Regions from separate parts of the Peribacillus sp. NPDC006672 genome, predicted to be linked through region 1. Evidence: riboswitches for the same ligand, from Rfam matches in the RefSeq annotation. Region 1 holds a riboswitch; the other holds the start of a gene.
What was found. Region 1 has a riboswitch for preQ1 ahead of queC (7-cyano-7-deazaguanine synthase QueC). Riboswitches for the same ligand answer to the same signal wherever they lie in the genome.
Positions count from the first base shown of each region.

Region 1 (11,678 bases):
ATGGCCGTTTTCTCAATACAACGGAAAAAGCAGGCGTTCATATTTCCAACCTTTCGTCAGGTTATTGGGCCGAGAAGTTCGAAGGTTTCGGTCAAGTTGAAAGCCTTATGAACTAAGAAGAATAGGAAGCCTGCTTGATTGTTTCTGGTAGTCTCTTTTTAAAAAAGACGATAGGAAGATCATTCAACCTGTTTATATTCCAGAGTCGCTTTTTCAAGGGCACGAACGAACCGATTAAAAAGATCCAATGGATTTACCCTGTTTTTACTGGTAAAGTCATTACCTTTGAATAAGCTTTTTCTAAGCTTCGTGGAAAGTTCCAATTGCACGCCTGCACCCGTTTTGGATGTGTTGGTGATGTTGTTTCTATTCAAGCCTGAAAGGTGCTGCGGTGCGTCTTCAGTTTGAAATCCAGCTTCATTGAGTGAATGCTGAATCAAGTTCTTATAGGGCTCATTCCGTCCTCCAATGTACACCAGCGCGTTATGTACGTCGTAGTGGCCATGGATGGAAAGGGTGGTCTGTGCGTTCGCTGCCATTGAAACGCCGATCGGTTCATTGAATAAGTTGGATGTTATATGAAGTACCTGATTCCCCCTTGGTTTAAGACCTTCGAATAGGTATGTGCTTGCACAAAGCCTTTCTCCAAGGGCGGCAGCAATTTCGCTAGTGCCTGGTTCGATATTCCCGCCATGTATGGCTAAGACTGCAATATCAGGTATCCTATGATGAACGATGATGCGGTAATCGAGGTATTCGTGTTCATTTTGCTGCAGTTCAGCAAAATCAGTATAGCTTTTCATGATTATCCTCCCGTATTTGTAGCCAATTTACATTCTATACCCTTTGAAAGCAAAAATAAAAAAAGCGGGGTTGCCCCAGCTTTTTTTATTTTTCGATAGTCGTATATTGTTCTATTTTCTGTTGCTCGTCGGGTGTTAAAGTTTCCGTGCGTTTGAACATATTCATGGTTACAAGCAGGGCTGCTATAAGAACAACAGGTATAACCCAGCTTGTTATTTTTTTTACGATATTCATATTCTAAGTCCCCTTATGCATTACTAAAATTCATATGGTGTTCGAAAGGAGAGGCTTGATAAGCATTTTATTACTGCGCTTTCCAGCTTCCATTTCTTCTTTTATCCCCAGCTCCGGATAGTCGTCCGTCTTTCTCGTTTTTAACGAGTACTTGAACCCCGCCATAAAACATGGGGGAAATCTTCTGAATAACTTCATATCCTGAATCTTCCAAGTTGGATATTATTTCATTCGAAAGCCTGGATTCCGTATAAATTTTCTTTCCATCAAAGACGAACCGATTACGGTCGATGATATCCTGAAATGAGCCTTCATTCTCTGTATATGAATAAAGGACCTGCATCAATACTTGAGGAATCCTATCACCACCGGGTGAGCCGATTCCAATCGATTCCTTCCCTGGTTTCTTGAGAATGGTTGGGGCGGTGAAAGTTCTTGACCGTTTATATGCCTCTTGAGAATTCAGGCCGGAACGGAAATTTTTCAATTGATCGTTAAGGAAAAAGCCATTCGTATAGTCACCAGATCCGAAAAAGTTACTGAGCGTATTTGTTGCGGAAACGACAGTTCCATATTTGTCCATGATCACAAAATGTGTCGTGCTTTCATGTTCTTCGGAACCATTCGCTTCTTTATTTTCCCAACTTTCACTTTTGATCTTATTTTTAAGATTATTCAAGTGAATGGGTGAGAGCAACTGTTCAGCCTTAGAGTGACTTATTCCATCACCCGTATGTGCTGATCGATCTTGATAAGCGGTATTTGTGATGCCCCCCAGGATTTTCATATAATCTGATTTGCTTGAAGAATCACCTAGGTTCGTTTCCTCGGCGAGCTTTAACATTTCAAGAACTGTAATCCCGGAAAAGGGAGGAGGGGCGGTAAAAACGTCATAACCGGCAAATGTTCCTTGGACCGGCATACGTTCTTTCACCTCATAGCGCTTTAAATCCATCAAGTCGATGTCTGTTTTTCTTTTAATATCCCGTGCAATTTCCCCTTTATAAAAACCATCAGGACCTTCCTGTTGAATCTTCTTCAATGTTTCAGCAAGTCTTTTTTGGATGAGGGTTTTGCCTGGTTCAATGGCATCACCATCAGGATAAAAAAGTGAAGTGTTATCGGAATAGACCCTTGGCTGAGCTGCTTTTAAGCGTGATGATAACGGCCCGTCCACTTCAAACCCGCCTTCAGCCAAATCTATCGCCGGCTGAAGAAGGTCTGCCATTGGTACGCTCCCATACTTATCGCTTATAACCTGCATGCCGGCCACTAAGCCAGGAATCCCCGCATTGTGTCTTGGACTTGGGTCTTCCGGAGAGGATTCACGATAATCGATAAAAATAGGGTCTCCGGATTCAGGGGCAATCAGCATACCGCCGCCGCCACCCACGCCAGATCCAAAAGGTTCGACTACACCTAATACATAGGATACCGCAATTGCGGCATCAGCCGCCGTTCCGCCGTTATCCAATATTTCCATCCCGACATCTATTGCGATTGAGTTTGAAGCACTGACCCCATATGATTGTTCCGTTTTACTCTTGATCGGATCATTCGTGTCAGAAATAGGGGGTGTCTTCGAACATCCAGCTAAATATATGAGCATGCAAAGGGAAATGAATACTTTTCCCGTCATACTGTTAATCATCGATTTTTCCCCCTGTTAGGTTGAGCTTCCAAGTTGTTTCACTTTTCACATAGTAGTATCCAATCGTTCCTTACTGAATGGGTTGTATGTTCTGTTGTACAGGTTTTACTTCTTTTTTCTCTTGTGCTGCTTTCTTTTCTTTCGCTGCTTTTTCTTCTTGTGCAGCTTTCTTTTCTTTTGCAGCTTTTTCTTCTTGCTCACGTTGAGCCTTATGATCGATTACCTTCTTGTGATCCAATGTAATTTCGATATGATCTTCTTTTTTCGACCATTGGGTTTTTTCACTCGTTTCCTTCGTCAACTGACGGTAAACACGTGATTTGTCGATTGAAGAGGTAGCTGGCCTTGGTGTTGCTTCTTCAATTTGCAGTGGAACCACATCGACTGTAGCTTTTCCGTCTTCCGCTAAATGGTATTGAACCATGGCTGAATCCTTTGTGCGTGTCCAGCCTTGATCGAACACGAAGTTTCCTAAGCTATAGAAAATGATTCCATCTTTATAAACATCAAACGATTGAAGCACATGGGGGTGATGGCCGATGATGATATCAGCTCCTGCATCGATTATCGCTTTAGCCAATTCTGTTTGACGAGCGGTTGTTGATGTTGAATACTCTATTCCCCAGTGAACATTCACGACAACCAAGTCTGCATTGCCTTGCTTGTCATCCTTAGCTTTTTCAATCATTTCAAATAATAAATCAGGGTTGGTATTCAATATCCCGGCTTTATTACTTTTTGGCACGGCATCCTTACCGTAAACATCTGTGAAGCCAAGTGTTGCGACACGCACGCCATTAACATCCGCATAGTCGATGCTATTTTTAGCTTCGGCAGTGTTCGATCCAGCACCGACATAATGCATATCCGCAGTTTTGAATTCATCAAGCGTGTCAAGCAGTCCTCGTTCTTCGAAGTCCATCATATGGTTATTGGCCAAAGTCATCACTGAGAAGCCAGCATCTTTAACGGCTTTCACACCATCATTATTGGAGTTTAACCTGATGGCCGTGTCTGCTTCCTTGTAGTTGGATACCTCTTCTTTTAAAGCGGGATGTTCATAATTCCCACTGACATAGTCTGAATCGGTAAAATAGGGCTTCATATAACGGAAGAGGTAATCATACCCGTGCTTTTCCGTTACTTCATCAACAAAACGTCCCATCATCACATCACCGACCATTGTCATCGTCAATGGTTGATCAGTTTTTGAAGCGTTTGTTTTCACTTCTTCAGCCCGTCCCATCCAAGTGGTAATGACTAAAGCGATTAGTAATATAGGTAGTATGATTCCAGTGTATTTAAGATTCTTTTTCTTCGTGCGTTTAATAAAGATAAGTGTTTTTTCTTTTGCATTTAAAGTTCGTTTCATTTTTTGCACCTCAGAATAGGTAGTACACGTTCATTAATCCGAACGTTAAGCCGGATAATAAAAGCGTGCTGCCAAGTGTCAATGGCATTCCTTGTCTTTGAATGGTATTCGCTATCAAACCGGGTACGATTATACCGATTCCCCGAAACTCGAATATTTCAAATGGCATGACGGGATAGACTAAGTCCAATAGGAGTTTCAAGCAAATCCCGGTCACCATCATGGCTGCGAATTTTCTTCTTCCATATAAAATCACCCATCTTGAAAGGCCGTGAGTGACGATTAAATAAGTTACTATACTAATGGTCAAGATGACCAGCATGATTTCCCATTGATCAAATACTAATGCCAAATAACCTGGCACAATAAGTCCTGCGGGTACGACACCCGTTTTTTCTGAAAATATAAGGCTAAGCGTTACTCCCAGTACTAGGGCTACATATAAATCCGATCCAAACATTAAGGTTCCTCCTACTTAACTTGCTTTTTGCTTTGTTTTAGATTTCATGAATGCTTCAATTAATGGTTCCGCTGCGCCGTGTATATTCCCGACACCGTAGACGATGCGATTTTTCATCAATGGGCGAAGACGGGCCACGATTTCTTCAGTTGACCAGTTTTCCAAATCCCAATATTCTTTTGTATCCAAGTTACCTTGCTCGAATACCCTTGTTATTGGTGATGTGGTTTCACCAATGGCAATGACGATTGTAGATTTAATGTACGGCAATACATCTCTTGCAAACTGCTCTGTACGGTCCACACGGTCAGCACGGCAGTTCATGATGACGATAGGAGGTTCTGGGCTGTATCCGAACGTTTTGACACGCTCCCAGATGTTCAGCGTCGATGCCGCGTCGTTTGCAGCAAAGCCATTGACAAAGAAAGTTGGCTTGATTGGATCTCCAAACCTGGTGATCCGCATGGCCCCTGGATCGGGATGCGCATTTAACATGCCGCGAAAAGCTGTTTTTTCATCAATGCCTAAAGCTTCTGCAACGGCCAAAGCCAGTGATGCGTTATCCGGAAATACCATATAGTCGAATTCGCGCAAGAAATCTTCCGAAATTCTTGAATTATCTGCAACGATCACTTTTGAGTTGCGTTCTTTGGCAATTTTCTTGAAAAAGTCCAAATACTCACTTTCGATGGTAATCAAGTGACCATTATAGGGTATTGTAGCTGTAAAGGCTTCTGCAACCTCATCCATTGTCGGTCCCATGACATCCATATGGTCTTCTAGTACATTCACGATGACCCCAATGTTTGCTTGGATCATTTTATTTTGGAAGATTAATTGATAGTCAGGCTGAACGGCCATACATTCACAAACCAGTGCTTCCGTTCCTAAATCGGCAACTTCTTTAACTACACGCCGTTGTTCTCCAATGTTCGGTCCCTCTGGGCGGCGTTTAATTGGTTTTTCTTTGTCGGTAAACCAGTAGATCATTCTTGCTGAAGTTCCCGTTGTTTTACCTACTGTTTTGTACTTAGCTTCCTGGATCACACCTGTAATTAGACGCGTTACAGTCGATTTGCCTCGAATACCATTTACATTCACACGTACCGGAATGGAGTCGAGACGCTTCTGATGGCGTCTTTGTTCAAAGATGCCATAGCCAAGCAAAAAGATCGCACAAATAAATATTGGTGCCATTTTTTAACCTCTCTTTTTTTAAATATTTGATTTACTGAATACACACTACATGATTTTAAACTTAATAGGCAAGAGGCAATTATTCTATCGTAATATAATTTTTGTAAGCTTTTTGAAAAAAATGTATATAGGAGTGTAATAGTATCTAATGGAATAAAATGTTTTATGAGTACAAAGATATGGCTGAAAGTCGAGTAAAACCTTGATTTGTTTACACTAAATTATGGAAAGTTTAATAAAGACCCATTTTGAATAGAATTAAAATAGTTTTATAGGCATTTGAACCCGATTCTTACTGGCTATATTTGAATAATAAAGTGTTTTTAAAAGTGAGGTTTATTACACTTTATTGATTGTTTATACCCATTAAATTGACCAAAACGTAACAATATTTATGGATTTGTCATTCAATGTAAGATAGTACACCTATCGACTCATTTAGTTGGACTTATTTGAATATGAACAAAGATGAGTAAAAGAACACATCTCTTTTTTTTGAAAGTTTTGGGTTTTTTTCTAGAGAAATACCCATGGGCCTATAATGTGACCTTTACCTAAAACATGAAATAAACTAAAGTTAATCCAATTTTTTAAAAAATACCTAGTTACTTCTATTAATATAGTGTTAATAGAAGAATGAAAAATAAAAAAAGCTCAGAAGTATATCTGAGCTTTTGGCATGTATATTTTAAATGAATGATATGGGTAATGAATCTCCTTTATTCATGGAGAACCTGTGACGTTTGTAGGGTATGAACTGCAACATTAGTAGCTGATCATTTGAAGGGATCAGGTTAACTTGATTTCTTTCTGTCAGAAATTTCAATGTTGGGGCCTTTTTTACCGCCTTCAATCACATAAAGTCTAGGAGCTAATCTCCTTCTACCTTGATTTTCAGAATTCATCTTCATATAATTTTCGTATTCTTTGCGAAAGAAATCGTTGTTTTCCCGTTCGAGTGCTTTTCTTTCGTTAAAATCTGCTATGAATTTGAAAAAACGTTTCATATGAATTCCTCCTTATGGGGTTAAAAGGTCTTGGTTTAATAGTAACACATTATTGGTGAAATTTAACCTTTTTTACAATTTTGGAGTGAAATTTATGTTTTTCTGTGAAAAAAGTTGTGAATTGTTTGATTTTCAAGAAAGCGTGCAATGGAACCTACTGAGTATAAGGGCCCGTGCATTGGGTTGAAATGAGATGTTGGGATTAAGTGAGTTCGTGTACTGGGAATTTCCAGCAAGTGGGTATTGGAAGTGAGAAGTATTTCAGTTTAAATATTTCTAATAAATTCATTATACACTAAATATTCTGAAAACGAAAGAAAATATTCACTTCCAACCACTTTTGATAGTTTTATTTTTTCATGAGTATTTTCTTTTCATGAGTATTAATGTGTATAGTCATCTATACCCTGAATACACGAAAACGAAACAATCACCATGAAGGAGAGAAACAGAAAATTTCCCGCGTTTAAGTGACGGGAAATTTTCTGTATCATAATTGGAATTTTTTGACCTGTTCGGTTAGCAGTTCAGCAGAAGATGCGAGTTCACAGGCATGATTAGTGATTTCATCCATCGAAGAACTGGATTGTTGAGCGGAGGCAGAGACTTGTTCGATTCCTGCCGCGGACTCTTCAGTAACGGCTGCGATATCTTCGATGGCCTGATTGATTTCTTTACTATTTTTGGAGATATAGTTCAATTCAGCTGTAATATGCTGTACTTTCATTTCCATATTCCCGACAGAGTGATTGATTGTTTCAAAGGTTTGGCCGGTGAGCGTAATCTGTTTCGTGCCTTCATCAACCTGTGTATAACCATCTTCAAGGGAGTGAACGACCGTTTTTGAATCCGTTTGAATAGCGGAGACAATATCGGTGATATCCCCAACGGATTGTGTGACCCCTTCAGCGAGTTTCCGCACTTCAGCTGCGACGACGGCGAAGCCCTTGCCATGTTCACCAGCGCGTGCTGCTTCTATGGCTGCATTCAGCGCCAATAGGTTGGTTTGATTGGATATATCCTTGATGACCTGTACTAGCTGTGAGATTTCCTGTGATTGAGAATCGAGTCTTTTCACTTGCTCGACGGCATTTTTGACAATTCCATCAATCATTTTCATTTGTTGGACTGAACTGCGCATTAAAGTGGTGCCCTCCTTGGTCAAGGATAGGATCTCGGTCGAACTTTGAGATACTTCCATTCCTTCAAGATGGGCCTGCTCGATCTTGCCGGTGAAATCATCCATCATGCGAACCATTTCAGCTGCCCGGTTGGCTTGTGACTCCGAACCTTCCGAAAGTTCGTACATGGTAGTCGCTATCTGTCTGCTGCCCTGTTGCACTTCATTTGCTGATTGAGTCAGATCCTCGCTTTGGTTGGAAATGGATTCGGATACAACCAGCATTTTTTCAATCGTATCACGAAGGTTTTTCTGCATTTGGTTGGCGGATACCGTTAATTCGCCCATTTCATCATTTGACTTCTGCTCCAGGGGCTCATGGTTCAGTTCTCCGTCAGCAACCATTTTCATCCTGTCCCTGACTTTAAGGAGGGGGGTGGTAATGAGGTTGGCAGTCACAAGTGCAAGCACAAGGCCGATAAGGACTGCCGCAATGGATATGATGATACTTGTAGACTTAACCGATTCCCCGCTTGCGATGACGGTTTCACCTGAAGCGACAATCGTTTTCTCGCGTTCGGAAGCTAGCTCTCTATACCCATCCATCAATTCAGTGCTTATTGGTGCAACTTCATCCTTTAGTATTTCTATAGCACGTTCTTCATTTCCTTGATCATATTGTGTAAATACGCGTTCTAGAATAATGGTTCTCCAATCCACGCTTTTCTCAATCAATTCCTTCGCTTTTTCAGAATCACTTAAGGCTAAAAGATCCTCCTGAATGGCTTTGCTTTCTTCGGTATATTTTAAGAACTTCTCTTTATTACTTTTGTCGCCAAATAGAATATAGCCTCTTGCAAGTGCGCTTCTTTGTGCAACATTATTGAGTAGTTGTTCTTCATCAATAAGAATCGGCAATTCATGGCTAATAATATCTTTGGAATGTACAAGTGACTTGTTGCTGTTATAAATATTAAATGCTCCTAAGATGATACACAAAGATATGGTCAGTGAAAATGCTACCAATATCTTTCCTTTAATACTTTTCAAATTAATGAACCCCTTTATATTTTATTCACTCTTTTTTTATCGGATAAAAAATGGGCTATTTAAGCAGATGAGAAGTTAACCAAGTTTTCAGTTAGGTATAATTTAAACATCTTGATTTCTTCTTGTTTTCAAGTTACTATTGACTTGGAAAAATATAATAATCCGCGTTATGGCGGAAGAGGTTCTAGCTACCCTCTCAAAAAAACTAAGGAGAAACAGTACTCTATTCTTAGGGTGCTGTTTTTTTCCGTAAAAAGGAGTTTTATAGAAATGAAGAAGAAAGAAAAGGCAGTGGTTGTGTTTAGCGGAGGTCAGGACAGTACGACGTGCCTGTTCTGGGCGATGGAGAGATATGAGGAAGTGGAAGCGGTGACGTTTGATTATAATCAGCGGCACAGCTTGGAAATCGAATGTGCTCAAGAAATTGCCAAAGAATTGGGCGTGACCCATCATATCCTTGACATGTCGCTGCTGAACCAACTGGCACCGAATGCTTTGACGAGAAGTGACATTGCAGTGGAGGACGGAGAAGACGGGGAATTGCCGTCGACGTTCGTACCAGGGAGGAATTTACTGTTCCTTTCGTTTGCCGGAGTGCTGGCCAGTCAGATTGGCGCTAAACATATTGTCACCGGTGTCTGTGAAACGGACTTCAGCGGATATCCGGACTGCCGCGATGTATTCATTAAATCGTTGAACGTGACCTTGAATTTGTCGATGGACCAGTCATTCGTGATTGATACGCCGCTTATGTGGCTTAATAAAGAGGAAACATGGGAGCTTGCCGATCAGCTTGGCGCGTTCGACTTTGTCCGCGAAAAGACCCTGACTTGCTATAACGGGATCATCTCCGACGGCTGTGGAGATTGTCCGGCATGTAAGTTGCGGAAAAAAGGATTGGATGACTATGTAAGCAGACGGAAGGTGCTTTCGTGATGTACGGTTTTACTATAGTAGATAAACTCCAAAAAATAGATCAAGATATTCAGCGCAGCCAATTGAATTATACATCTAAAAGGGTCATGGTCAGTAAGGAATTTACCTTTGACGCAGCACACCATCTACATGACTATGAAGGAAAATGCAAGAACTTGCATGGCCACACGTATAAGGTCATTTTCGGATTGAGCGGGTATACGGATTCACGCGGTTTGATGATAGATTTCGGGGACATCAAGGATATATGGAAAAATGAAATTGAAATCCACCTTGATCATCGTTATTTGAATGAAACCTTGCCGCTCATGAACACTACGGCTGAAAATATGGTTGTCTGGATCTATGAAAAGATGGCCGAAGCCCTTTCATTAAAGGAATATGAGGGTGCTAGGGTCGAATTTGTTCGGCTATACGAAACGCCGACAAGTTATGCTGAAGCCAGACGGGAGTGGATGGAAAGTGAGTAAACTACCGGTTATGGAAATCTTCGGACCGACCATCCAAGGAGAGGGAATGGTCATTGGTCAAAAAACCATGTTCGTTCGGACGGCAGGCTGCGATTATTCATGTGCCTGGTGTGATTCCGCATTTACTTGGGATGGCACTGGTAAGGAAGATACCGTCCAAATGACTGCCGAGGAAATATGGGATGAGCTGAAGCGGATTGGGGGTTCCGGTTTTTCCTTCGTGACGATATCAGGCGGAAACCCGGCACTGCTGAAAAACTTAAACAGCTTGGTAGCAATCCTACATGAAAATAAAATGAAAATAGGTGTCGAGACACAAGGGAGCCGATGGCAGGATTGGTTTCTCGATATTGATGAACTGACCATTTCTCCTAAGCCGCCGAGCTCAAAAATGAATACAGACTTTACGGTGCTCGACCAAATCATCTCGAACCTTGCCAATCGAAACCCTGAAAACCATGTCTCATTGAAGGTAGTCGTCTTTAATGAAGAGGATTATCAATATGCTAAAAATGTACATGGCCGTTACCCCGATATTCCTTTTTATCTGCAGGTCGGCAATGACGACAGCAGTACGGCGGATGATCGTCAATTGATCAGCGGGCTTTTGAGGAAATATGAAGAGTTAATTGATAAAGTGATAGCCGATAATGAATTAAATGATGTGAAAGTGCTGCCACAGCTGCATACCTATATATGGGGCAACAAGCGGGGCGTGTAAAGATAAGAGACAGAAGGCGGTGTGATGCGTAATCACACTGCCTTTTAAGCTTATTACAGCCTTTGAATGTGTGTAGCTTTGAAGGATGATGTGTATTTAAGGCCATACCCAAATAAGCGATCCATCCCAATATGCGCTGTCCAAATTAAACCAATCATCATAAATGCATCAGACTTTAGAAAAATGGCGAGCAAAATCATGAAGATGGACAGGGTATAAGTATGAAAAAAGTTATAAACCTTTGCTCCAACTCGATCATCAATCAGGTAGGCAAACATTGAAACATCAGGGGATAAAATCAATAAAAGGAAAATCAACCAGCTGAATTCATATAACGAATAGATGTAAATCATTGCTAAAAGGACCATGAGTCCTTCGATATGAAGGAATTTCTTTACCATTTTCAAACCTCCCGAAAATTAATTAACCACTGGTCAATAATATTGGTAAAAAATCAAACAATGTTCCTGATGATATTTTTTACGTGAAAATAAGCTAAACCTTTTACATCTGGATAGGATAGTTCAGAATTAATATAAAAAGTTATGAATCCGTGAAGAGAAAGGAAAATGGACCATATGGATGCAGGATTCAGTTTGTTGTCGGTTAATTCTGTCAAAGATTGGATTAGCTTTTCATAGGTTTTATTAGAATCG
Region 1 covers NZ_JBNNOR010000001.1:13,098-24,775, forward strand. Annotated here, with positions in the region: gene ACQKKK_RS00060 (NlpC/P60 family protein) at 1-116, shown strand, start outside; gene ACQKKK_RS00065 (poly-gamma-glutamate hydrolase family protein) at 180-803, opposite strand; gene ACQKKK_RS00070 (CapE family protein) at 889-1,038, opposite strand; gene ACQKKK_RS00075 (gamma-glutamyltransferase family protein) at 1,109-2,689, opposite strand; gene ACQKKK_RS00080 (CapA family protein) at 2,760-4,061, opposite strand; gene pgsC (poly-gamma-glutamate biosynthesis protein PgsC) at 4,072-4,521, opposite strand; gene pgsB (poly-gamma-glutamate synthase PgsB) at 4,537-5,718, opposite strand; gene ACQKKK_RS00095 (hypothetical protein) at 6,513-6,725, opposite strand; gene ACQKKK_RS00100 (methyl-accepting chemotaxis protein) at 7,216-8,895, opposite strand; PreQ1 riboswitch class I at 9,068-9,110, shown strand; gene queC (7-cyano-7-deazaguanine synthase QueC) at 9,166-9,831, shown strand; gene queD (6-carboxytetrahydropterin synthase QueD) at 9,831-10,301, shown strand; gene queE (7-carboxy-7-deazaguanine synthase QueE) at 10,294-11,022, shown strand; gene ACQKKK_RS00120 (DUF4260 domain-containing protein) at 11,076-11,423, opposite strand; gene ACQKKK_RS00125 (TetR/AcrR family transcriptional regulator) at 11,477-11,678, opposite strand, start outside.

Region 2 (11,678 bases), on a different contig from region 1:
TACGTACTGGTGGCCAAAAATGTTTGGCTTCATGTTGAGCGAAAAGATAGGGAAATGGTCGTTCTGGTTCATTACAATCAGCTTTAATGTAACATTCTTCCCGATGTTCATAACTGGTTTAGATGGGCAAGCACGTCGTATGTATACGTACTCTGAATCAACGGGCTATGGTCCATTGAATTTGCTCTCTTTCGTTGGAGCAATTGGCTTAGCAATAGGTTTTGCGCTTATTGTGTACAATATCTATTGGAGTACTCGTTATGCTTCAAGAAATATTTCAAAAGATCCATGGGATGCACGTTCTCTAGAGTGGGCTACACATACACCAATACCAGAATACAATTTTGCAGTTGTTCCTACAGTTGATTCTACAGAAGCATTCTGGGATTCTAAGAAAAAGGGCTTTAAATTATTTGGTGGTAAAGTAGAAAAGATTCATATGCCAAATAACAGTGGCGTGCCGTTCATCATGAGCTGTATCTTCTTCGTTTGGGGCTTTGCAATGGTATTCAGCATGTGGATCATTGCAATCATTGCAACACTAGGTATCTTTGCATGTATGGCTCACCGTTCATTCGAAAAAGATCACGGACGTTATATCTCCGTTGAAGAAATTGAAGAAACTGAAAATAAATTGCGAGGTGCTAAGTAATGAAAATAGATAACTCGCTGCCACTAGAATATAGTACGGAAGAAAATCGCTTAAAGATTTTTGGGTTTTGGATTTTCTTGGGGGCAGAAATAGCTCTTTTCGCTACACTGTTCGCCACTTATTTTGTATTAATTCATGGTACTGGAAATGGTCCTACAGGGGATGAGCTTTTTAAAGTGCCAACCCTAATGCTTCAAACAATTTTTCTTTTAACCAGTAGTTTTACCATTGGTCTTGGAATCAATGCAATGAGACTTGGCAGACAGAAAGCGATGATTAGTTTCTTCGTTATCACTCTTATTCTTGGTTTAGGCTTTTTGGGAGTCGAAATCTATGAATTCGTGGAGTATGTACATGAAGGAGCAACCATCCAAACAAGTGGTTTCTTATCTAGTTTGTTTGCTTTACTAGGTACGCATGGAGCTCACGTTACACTTGGTTTATTCTGGGGAGCATTCATCATTATGCAGATTAAAAAACGCGGTATGACTCCAGAAACTACAAACAAAGCGTTCATCTTTTCTCTTTACTGGCATTTCTTAGACGTTGTCTGGATTTTCATCTTCAGTTTCGTCTACCTGAAAGGAATGATGTAATATGAAAGAATTATTCCCACGGGGACAAGTTATGGGATTTGCTTTTTCACTAGTCCTGACTTTGGTTGCACTATCGGTTATAGTGTATGATCTCTCACTTAAAATGGCTATGATCATCCTGCTTGTTACAGCCTTCATGCAAGCTGCACTTCAATTTGTTATGTTCATGCATGCAGGAGAGTCTGAAGATAAAGCATCGATTTACACAAACGTTTACTACGGATTGTTTGTTGCATTGGTTACAATTTTCGGTACAATGCTAACAATGATCTGGGGATATCAATAATCCATTCCTGCAAAACTGGGCGTCTTGATGACGCCCAGTTTTTTGTATTTAAATTTTGGTGATTACATACATTCAATTCACTGCGCATAGAAATTTGTATTTTTAAGAAAGAAGAGGAGAATACTGTGATGGAAAATATTAGTGGCTCCTTAATTTTAATTGTGTATCCTGCATTATATTTTTGTGATTTAGTATAAAGTTTTTATATTCACCAATAGTTAAACGTTAATAGAACAGACACATTTCCTAAGAAAAGCTTTCCGCTCTTTTGATATAATAAGTGATATAGTAGTTAACTTATGCCTTAGCGGAGATGATGAATATGACATTACCTGTTTTGATTGTGACAATTCTCATAAGTGTGATCAAATTATTAGTTACCTGTCTTCCAACCGATGCAGTGAATTGGATAATCAGCAAATTTAAAATGCATTCAGAACTTAGTGACGCGAATGCCACCGTAACCTTTGACGGAAAAAGGTTGGAAGGTGAAGAAAAAATACAAGTTATTAATTATTTCAACAAAGCTCAATTTTTGAAAAAGAATCATATATTCCCTGGTAATGAACAATTATTTTTACATCCAGAGAACAGTGGGACTCCATTAGTCATTGATACTAAAGAAGGCAAGAAGGATATAAGATTATTTTTATACATTTACAACGACCACGTGGATGTAGTTAAACAGTACAAGAAGAAAGTAGTTGCGTATAGCCTGTTTTCCAATAGCCTTCAAGAACGTTCAATGCCATTAATAAGGGAATTAGTTTAAAAGGAACATAAAAAAAGACGCTCTTTTTTATGGTTCAGATTGAGAGTTTAATTTTCACAAACTGAAGCATTTAAATTGGCATCATATGAAAAAAACTATAAAAAGTAAATTTAAGGGAAAAATCGTTTATCGTGGGGTTCTTTGAATAGAAAAAATTCAAAAATACATTATAAATCGGTTTGAAATGTGAAAAGTAATTTTGCTGATTATATCTAAAAAGGTAATAAAAAAAGCAGGTATCTAAAGCGATGCCTGCTTTTTTATGCTTTCCATTGTTTTTCCACTTGATGAAGGGCTTGTTGTAAAATTTCTTCTTGATTGGTACCTGGTTTAGTAAGGACGTTAGTTTGATAAGATTTTCCTTGGAAATCAACTGTTACTGTAACTTTTACCATTATGAATCATTCCTTTCCTGGTTCAATATTATATGAGTTGGTTGTGCCTACTTCTTTTATACCCGAGGGGAAAGATTTTTCAAACATTGCGAAGTAGTACAGTGCGGGTTTTAATATTCAAAATTATCTGATATTTAAAGAGGGATGTCAACACTTTTTTTTCGACAGACTCCATTTCCTTACTTATTTTTATGTTTAGAGGATTGTTGTATTGGGGTCAGGCCATACCATATTTTGTGGCTATATAAAGACGACCTGGCTTGTGTGCGCATAACAGCCAGGTTGTTTTTGTGAAATTAACAATTCATATTTTTGTTAAGATAATTCCGATTAATGCTGCAAGTACTCCAGCAATTTGATAGGTTTTTAGTCTTTCTTTGAATAAATAACATCCAGCGAATACGACAACTAAACAATTCAGGCTGACGACAGGGAAAATGATGCTTGCGATCCCGGTGTTCAACGCAAAGAAATAACACCCATAGCCTATCATGCTTAAAAAGCCTACTAAGGAACCGATTTTGACTTCCTTTAGCTTGATTTTTTCATTTTTAAAGGCCAGGGCCGAAAGAAGATAAAGCATTCCGCCTCCATACATTGATACAAGGATATCAAGGGAGTTTAAATGAAGACGTGTTGATGTCGTCATAAGAATGCCGAGCACACCAAAAGATAAGATGGAGAATAATGTGTGCATCATCCAAGGTAAATATTGATGATTGCCCTTAGCGTTAGGTGTATACTGAATGACTAAGGTAGCGAGAAACATGCAGACGATTCCGCTCCACTGCAGCGAAGAAATATGCTCATGAAAAATTAATGCAGCACATAGGATGGGAAATATTGCATTTGCCGCGATCAGTGGTGATGTCAAACTTGCCGGCCCTTTTTCAAAGGCGCTTGCCATCTGGATGTTACCATTAGCGTTCAGTACACCAATAGCTGCACCAAGCAAGATAGATAGCCAGTCAAGCTTCAAACCATCCATAAAAGCTCCATAAAAAATGGACAAAATAAAAGCTGAAAAATAAAAGAAAAATTGGATATGTACCTTTGAGTAACCTTTTCCGCTACTCCATTTAAAAATGCTGTTATTGATTCCGAAACATAAACTGGTGATGAGAGCCGCAAAAATCCACATTGCTTTTATCTCTTCCTTCATGTAGGATAAACTTCTTCTACATTTTAAGCCGTATACATGTAGGAATCAAACCAAATTTAAAAGTATGATTGACAGATTAGATATTTTTTTCTATATTTACTATGACAATTTTAAAATATTTCCCGAAAAACGGGAGAGGTTCATAGCATCACCCTCTTAAAAAAACTATGGCTTTGATTTTTTTTGCGAATCAACCATATCTTTGAGGAGATATGGTTTTTGTTATATAGAGGCCCATTTTATGAATCTCCCCTGACAAACGTGGATGAGGAGGACTTTTTATGTCTGGAAGAAAAGAAGAAGAATTAAAAAAAGATATCACACTGCTTGGGAATCAAGGGACAAAATATACATTCGACTATGCGCCTGAAATTCTGGAGTCATTCGATAACAAACATCCAAACCGTGATTATTTCGTCAAATTCAATTGTCCGGAGTTTACAAGCCTATGTCCAATTACTGGCCAGCCGGACTTTGCAACCATTTACATCAGCTATATCCCCAGTGTAAAGATGGTGGAAAGCAAGTCTTTGAAACTTTATTTATTCAGCTTCCGCAACCATGGTGATTTCCATGAAGACTGCATGAACATCATCATGAATGATTTAATTGAGTTGATGGACCCGAAATATATTGAAGTCTGGGGCAAGTTTACACCTAGGGGCGGAATTTCTATTGATCCATACACAAATTATGGTAAACCAGGGACGAAGTTTGAGGAAATGGCGAATTTCCGCTTGATGAATCATGACTTATACCCGGAAACCGTGGATAATCGCTAAAGATTGGAAAAAGACAAATGCACTTAATCTTGAGCAAAATTCAAAGGGAATTTCAAAAGGGGTTCGGAACGTTTTCATTCCGAACCCCTTTTGTCTACAAACTGAGACTATAGGCAAAAGCGGTTCTATCTAAATGTTAAAACAAAGTTGATTGGAGCGGGTGTGCGAGACTCCTGCGGGAAATACGCGTCCAAGGGAGAGCCCGCAGGCTGAAAGCTGAGGAGGCTCCCGGACCGCCCGCGGAAAGCGAGTGCCCCTACGTTCCAATCAACGTTCAAATTGTACCAGCCATAAAAAAGTAGACAAAGGCATATGCCTTTGTTTTTTTTATTTTTGCTATTCTCATTCAGTAAACTCACTGTTTTGTGCTTTTTAAAAATACAAATGTCCTCTCGGAATGGAATTATTGCTTGATTGTTTCGTAAAAAAACGTAATAATAGGAAGAGATAATTTTGACAGAATATTTTCAAAAATAGGGGATGTCGTAATGAAAGTTGCAAAGTTTGGCGGAAGTTCACTTGCGTCAGGTGAACAGGTGAAAAAGGTATTCGAAATTGTGGTTGCTGAACCAGAGAGGAAGATTGTGGTCGTTTCGGCTCCAGGGAAACGCAATTCAAATGATATAAAGGTGACGGATTTATTGATTGAGGCTGCGGAACAGCAGCTGCGCGGGGATAATGGGGAGCATTTGATAGAAGATGTAGTATCCCGCTATGCGAGCATTGCTGAGGAGTTAAATATATCCGAGGAGGTCATCACTGGAATTCATGGAAATTTAAAAACACTGTTGCATGCAGACCAATCTAACCCGAAGCGCTATTTGGATGCTTTAATGGCCAGTGGCGAGGATAATAATGCGAAGCTAATCGCAGGTTATTTTCAAAGCCGTGGTGTAGAGGCTCATTATATAAATCCAAAGAAGGCTGGCTTGATCGTAACAGATGAAGATGGATTCACCCAGGTGATGCCTGAGTCGTATGATCGGTTATATGCTCTGCGTGATGAGCCTGGAATAGTAGTATTCCCGGGGTTCTTCGGATACACGTTAGATGGTGAGGTTTTAACATTCTCAAGAAGCGGTTCCGATATTACAGGTTCGATTCTTGCAAATGGGGTCAAAGCCGATTTGTATGAGAACTTTACGGACGTGGATGCCGTTTATGCGGTGAATCCAAATGTGGTTTCCAATCCGAAGGGAATCAGGGAATTAACCTATCGCGAAATGCGGGAGCTTTCTTATGCCGGTTTCTCGGTATTTCATGACGAGGCGCTGATTCCTGCATTCCGTGCGGGAATACCAGTCCATATACAAAATACAAACAATCCGACTGCACAAGGGACCCGCATTGTAAGTACACGGGATAATACGAATGGGCCGGTTATTGGGATTGCAAGTGATAAAGGATTTTGCAGTATTTACATTAGCAAATATTTGATGAACCGGGAAGTTGGTTTTGGCCGGAAGCTGCTGCATATCCTTGAAGATTACGGAGTTTCGTATGAGCATATTCCATCAGGCATCGATGATGTGACACTTATTCTAAGGCAGGACCAGATGGAGGGTGAAACCGAGAAGAAAATCATTTCACGAATCAAGAAAGAGCTTCATGCCGATGAAGTGAATGTGGAGCATAATCTTGCCTTAATCATGATTGTAGGTGAAGGAATGCGTCATAATGTCGGTACAACGGCAAGGGCGTCAAAAGCGTTGGCCGAAGCAAAGGTGAACATTGAAATGATCAACCAGGGCTCTTCGGAAGTAAGCATGATGTTCGGTGTGAAAGGGCACAGTGAAGAGACGGCCATTCAGGCCTTATACCACGAATTTTTTTAAGAAAATGAATGTAGAGCCTCCTTGGGAAAGGGGGTTTTTTACCGTGAATTCAAAACCTCGTAAACAAAACGTATTTACGATAATAAGGGGACTTGCTTAAAATTAGTACGTTCGACTAAAAGCGCATGTCAATAGCTATTAAAACTATGGTATGCAATGCGACCACTGTAACAATCAGGAATTGATGCTGAAGCATGACAAAATGAAAAAATTAAATGTATATTCATATTAACATGAGTTCATATGGATGGCTTATTTTATCATTTTTTTGTCGTTTAAAAATCCTTTGCAATTTGACCCTTTATTTTCCACAATAATTTAGGCATGATGAAGGAAGAGGAAACGAAAGAGGGCGGACGAAATGGGTGTGTGGTTAATAAATCTACGAATTTTCATGTTTCTTATGATTAGCTTTTTCTATTACTGGAGAATTCTTGATTCGGATGTGTTATTAAAAGGGGTAGTCATAGTGGCTGCTGTAGGATTTATGCTGAATCATTATTTGCTTTTTCATAATGAATCTTCAGCTAATAAGCTGTGGGTTATCTACCTGGATGGCCTGCTTAGTTTTGGGTTAGGCTTTTTATTTCCGAATTCAACTTTATACTTGATTCTAGTTGGCGTGGTAGCCGTCACCTTGTTTATAGTTGTCGCAGAATCTAAGAGGCATAGAATATATGGGCTGCTTTTTGTTTTGCTATGGCTGATGGTTATGGCTGCAACTTATCTGCAAACAGGAGAGTTAGATTTCCTGGATAACTTGATGAGTATTTCGTTTGTAGCCTTTTCAGCTGTGGTGGGTAATTTGATTAGGCGACTTATTGAAGCGAGCGAGGTTATGAACGAGCAATTCTTGCAATTGAATGTGGCTCATGAAGAGCTATCGGTGGCCCATCAACAACTACAATCTTATTCTCATCAAGTTGAGGAGGCAGCTAAAATCAGGGAACGAAATAGAATTGCCAGGGAGATTCACGATACGGTCGGGCATAAAATGACGGCTTTATTTGTGCAAATGGAATTAGCGAATGAGCTAATCAAGTATGATTTGGATAAAGCGAAGGAGACGATGGGGGTTTGTATGGATTTAGCTCAGGGGGCATTAGAAGAGATGCGTTTTTCCGTCCGAGCTTTGAAGGAGGAAGAAGAGACAGCCTTTTTACCAAGTGTGCATAGGCTGCTTGATGGTTTTTATCAATCAACAGGCTTGCAGTCGACTCTTGAACTTCGAGGAAATCCAAGCAATATCCAAATCGCACTTCAGCTAACGATTATTCGGTTGATACAGGAAAGTTTAACGAATGCAAAGCGTCATGGGGAGGCTTCTGAAACCTCAATAAAGCTTGATTGTTTGCCAGAAAAGATAAGGATTGAAATTGAAGATAATGGTAAAGGTGCAAGTGAGATTATTCCAGGGATCGGGTTAAAAAACATGAAGGACCGGACCGCTGAAATGGGTGGAGAGTTATTATACGAGAGTGTAGGGAACAAAGGGTTCCGCATCTTTGTAGAGTTTCCGTTAGCTGAGAAAAGATGGGCGATAGGAGGAACATCATGATAAGGATATTGATTGCTGATGATCAACCCCTCATTCGTGAGGGGCTGGCAGCGCTTTTGAATTTGCGGCCGGAGATTGAAGTGGTTGGGATGGCGAGCGATGGAATGGAAGCATATGAGAGCTCTTTGGAAATGAAGCCTGATATTGTCTTAATGGATATTAGAATGCCTCAGACAAATGGTGTAGAAGGTACAAAGCTAATCACATCCAGCCTTCCAAGTACGAAAGTGCTGATGCTGACTACTTTTCAAGATAGTGAGCTCATTTTCTCTGCGTTGCAAGAAGGAGCAAGCGGGTATTTACTTAAAGATATGTCAGCGGACATGATTACTAATGCGATAAAGACCGTTATTTCCGGAGGAATGGTGCTTCCTCCGGAAATAACGGCTCAAATGCTGCAAGAGATTAAAAGAAAAAGGGAAACGATAGTGTGTGTTAAACCAGCAGTCCTCCAGGATCTTACAAAACGGGAACATGATGTTCTGTTGAATCTAGGCTATGGTAAAAATAATAAGGAAATTGCAACAACCTTGTCAATCACTGAGGGTACTGTGAAAAACCATGTTTCGAATATAATTAGCAAGCTTGAATTACGTGATCGAACTCAGGCTGCGGTCTTTGCCGTGCGGTATGGGATTACCACGTTTTCAGAGTGAAGATAAAACCTTACAAAGGATAGATGACTTTTAGCATAGCTAAAGGTCATTTTTATTTTCAAGTTCTGTCCTGAGGTAGATGGTTTATTTTTACTTTCAACATAAGATTAAGAGAAATGAGTAAATGAGGAGGAATGACTAGGTGCTCGAGGTGAAAGGGGTTAAAAAATCATTCGGTAAGAAGGTAGTTGTTGATGCTGTTTCCTTTTCCGTGAAAAAGGGGGAAGCCTTCGGTCTACTGGGACCAAATGGAGCTGGGAAGTCTACAACGATTGCTATGATTTGCGGTTTGTTACCTTATGAAGCGGGAGAAATTCTTATCAATGGGCTTTCTGTGAAAAAGGAATCACGTAAGGTCAAAAAGAAAATTGGGATTGTTCCACAAGAGATTGCCTTATATCCGACGATGTCAGCGCTTGACAATCTACTTTTCTGGGCGAGGATGTATGGGCTGACACGATCACAGGCTAAAAAAAGGGCGGAAGTTGTGCTTGGGATCGTCGGTTTAACCAACAGGGCCAAACATAAAATCGAGACGTTCTCCGGTGGAATGAAAAGACGAATTAATATCGGGGCTGCCTTGATGCATGAGCCAGAACTTTTGATTATGGATGAACCAACCGTCGGTATTGATCCGCAATCACGCAACCATATTTTAGAAACAGTAAAAAGGCTAAATGGAGAAGGGATGACTGTGATTTACACGAGCCATTATATGGAGGAAGTGGAATACTTATGTGATCGGGTAGGTATTGTCGACGAAGGTAAAATTATTGCCTTGGGGAGAAAAGAAGAATTATGTAATTCGTTAACGGATGGAATCGTGATTACATTGCAGGTTGACTCCGTTGAGGGTAATTGGCTTAAGGAACTTGAACAGATGGAGAATGTCTTTAATGTCGTTGCAAATACGCAAAAGAACACGTTGGAATTAGTCGTTAGTCATCATTCGAACATCGTGTCAGATATTATTTCCTGTGCGGTGGAAGCTGATGTGAGGGTGCTGTCCTTTGAAAGGAAAGAACCAAACTTAGAAAGTCTCTTCTTACAATTAACAGGGCGTTCACTACGTGATTAGGAGGGCGGAAAATGAAAAGTTTTCTGATAGCATGGAAAGATTTTAAAGTTCGAGCCACTGATAAACGTGGATTTATCATGATGTTAATCATGCCACTCGTCTTAACGTTGATTCTTGGAGCGGCCTTGAAAGATATAGTTGGAGGTGATGAGGGGTTTCAGGAAACTTCAGTCGGCTTGTACGTGACCGAAAAAGATGAAATGGCGGATCTATTGAAACGGGATGTGTTAGATAAGACGAAATTCCTTACAGTAAAAAGTGTAGAAAGTGAAGAAATGCTTGAAAAAATGGTGAAAGATGGTGATATAGAGGTGGGGATTTCCATCCCTGCTAAGTGGAGTGAGCACCTTGAAGAAGCTGCTCTTTTCACGGATCAAGATAAACAGGTAAAAGCAGCGGTGGTCGAGTCCATCATCATTTCCTTTGTAGATCGGGTACAGACGATTTCGACGGTTTCCCAAATCGTTATGGAAGACTTGGCTGCAACACGGTCTGCTTCAACTGGCAGTGAAAATATCGGTGAGGTATCCAAAGCATTAATGGAAAGTGGGAAAAAAAATATCGAAGTCAGTGACCAATCCATAGGGGCAAAGTCGGTTACTTCCATGCAATATTATGCCGCAGCCATGCTTGCGATGTTCTTGCTTTTTAACGTGACTCTTGGAGCAAAGTCAATCATCCAAGAGCGTCATACAGAGACGCTTGCACGCTTAAACAGTACACCTACGAGTAAATACGGCATCCTTGTTGGAAAGTTTTTGGGCACACTCTACTTTGCCTTTATTCAATTTTGTCTCTTTTATATAGCTACCTCCATCTTCTTTAACGTTAACTGGGGTGAAAACAAGGGGCAAGTAATCGTGACAGGTTTTGCTTATTCTTTGGCTGTTGCGGGTCTGTCCATGCTGTTAGCAGCTTTTATTACGCAAGAGAAAACAGCAGATTTAATCAGCGGAATTGGTATCCAAATTTTTGCTATAATTGGCGGTTCGATGCTGCCGATTTATGTGTTTCCGGAGAGTTTTAAACCTATATCTGCTTTTACCCCGAATAATTGGGCATTGTCCAGTTTTCTAGACATCATGTCAGGGGTAGGATGGAGCGAGCTTTTATCGTCGTTGATTATATTGGGAGCTATTGGTTTTGTTTCTTTATTAGTAGGGGTTTGGCGTTTAAGGGGGCGATACGTTTGAGAAAGATCTGGAATATTTGCCGCTGGGAAATGCAAAGGATTTTTAAAAAACCACAAAGCTATCTCATCATGTTTGCCATGCCGTTGCTATTTACACTCTTGTTCGGGACGTTACTTGGGGATGGGGATCAAAAGAAGCTGAACGTAGTATTGGTTGATGAAGATGGTACTAATTTATCACAGTCGCTATTTGAACAGCTTCATGAAAATAACTCGTTGTTCACTATAGAAAAAGGTACGAATGACAAAGCGCTTCAGGAACTTGAGGCAAAAAAAATTGTGGGAGTCATCTCCATTAAAAAGGGATTTGAAACAAAAATGGCTGAGGGGGAAGATCCCCAGATTAATTTTCAGCATATTCCTGAATTTACCTCCCATCAAACGATTACTGCATTCGTATCCAATCAGCTTTCGAAGCTGGAGATTGAAACGAGGGCTGCTTTGGCCTGGAGTGAACAAAGCGGAGAAGAATGGCAAGTCATGTATCAAAAATTAAAAAATTCGGATTTAGAAGGCGCAGGGCTTAAAAAAGTTGTCACAGATGGGGGAGCTGTTTCGAAACAGATTGGTTTATCAGGCAGTGCTGCAGGCTTTTCCATCATGTTCTTGATGATTACGATGATGAGTGTAACAGGTACGATTTTAGAAGCAAGAAGCAACGGGGTGTGGTACCGATTAATGGCAACTCCAGCATCTAGGTTTGAGGTTGCGGCT
Region 2 covers NZ_JBNNOR010000021.1:47,600-59,277, reverse strand. Annotated here, with positions in the region: gene qoxB (cytochrome aa3 quinol oxidase subunit I) at 1-652, shown strand, start outside; gene qoxC (cytochrome aa3 quinol oxidase subunit III) at 652-1,248, shown strand; gene qoxD (cytochrome aa3 quinol oxidase subunit IV) at 1,250-1,534, shown strand; gene ACQKKK_RS23230 (YfmQ family protein) at 1,857-2,306, shown strand; gene ACQKKK_RS23225 (BA3454 family stress response protein) at 2,567-2,701, opposite strand; gene ACQKKK_RS23220 (DMT family transporter) at 3,006-3,863, opposite strand; PreQ1 riboswitch class I at 3,993-4,038, shown strand; gene queF (preQ(1) synthase) at 4,145-4,645, shown strand; gene ACQKKK_RS23210 (aspartate kinase) at 5,134-6,480, shown strand; gene ACQKKK_RS23205 (sensor histidine kinase) at 6,842-8,038, shown strand; gene ACQKKK_RS23200 (response regulator) at 8,035-8,694, shown strand; gene ACQKKK_RS23195 (ABC transporter ATP-binding protein) at 8,837-9,772, shown strand; gene ACQKKK_RS23190 (ABC transporter permease) at 9,784-10,965, shown strand; gene ACQKKK_RS23185 (ABC transporter permease) at 10,962-11,678, shown strand, end outside.
Region 2: it holds a riboswitch for preQ1, as region 1 does, so the genes downstream of both, queF (preQ(1) synthase) here and queC (7-cyano-7-deazaguanine synthase QueC) in region 1, are expected to answer to the same signal.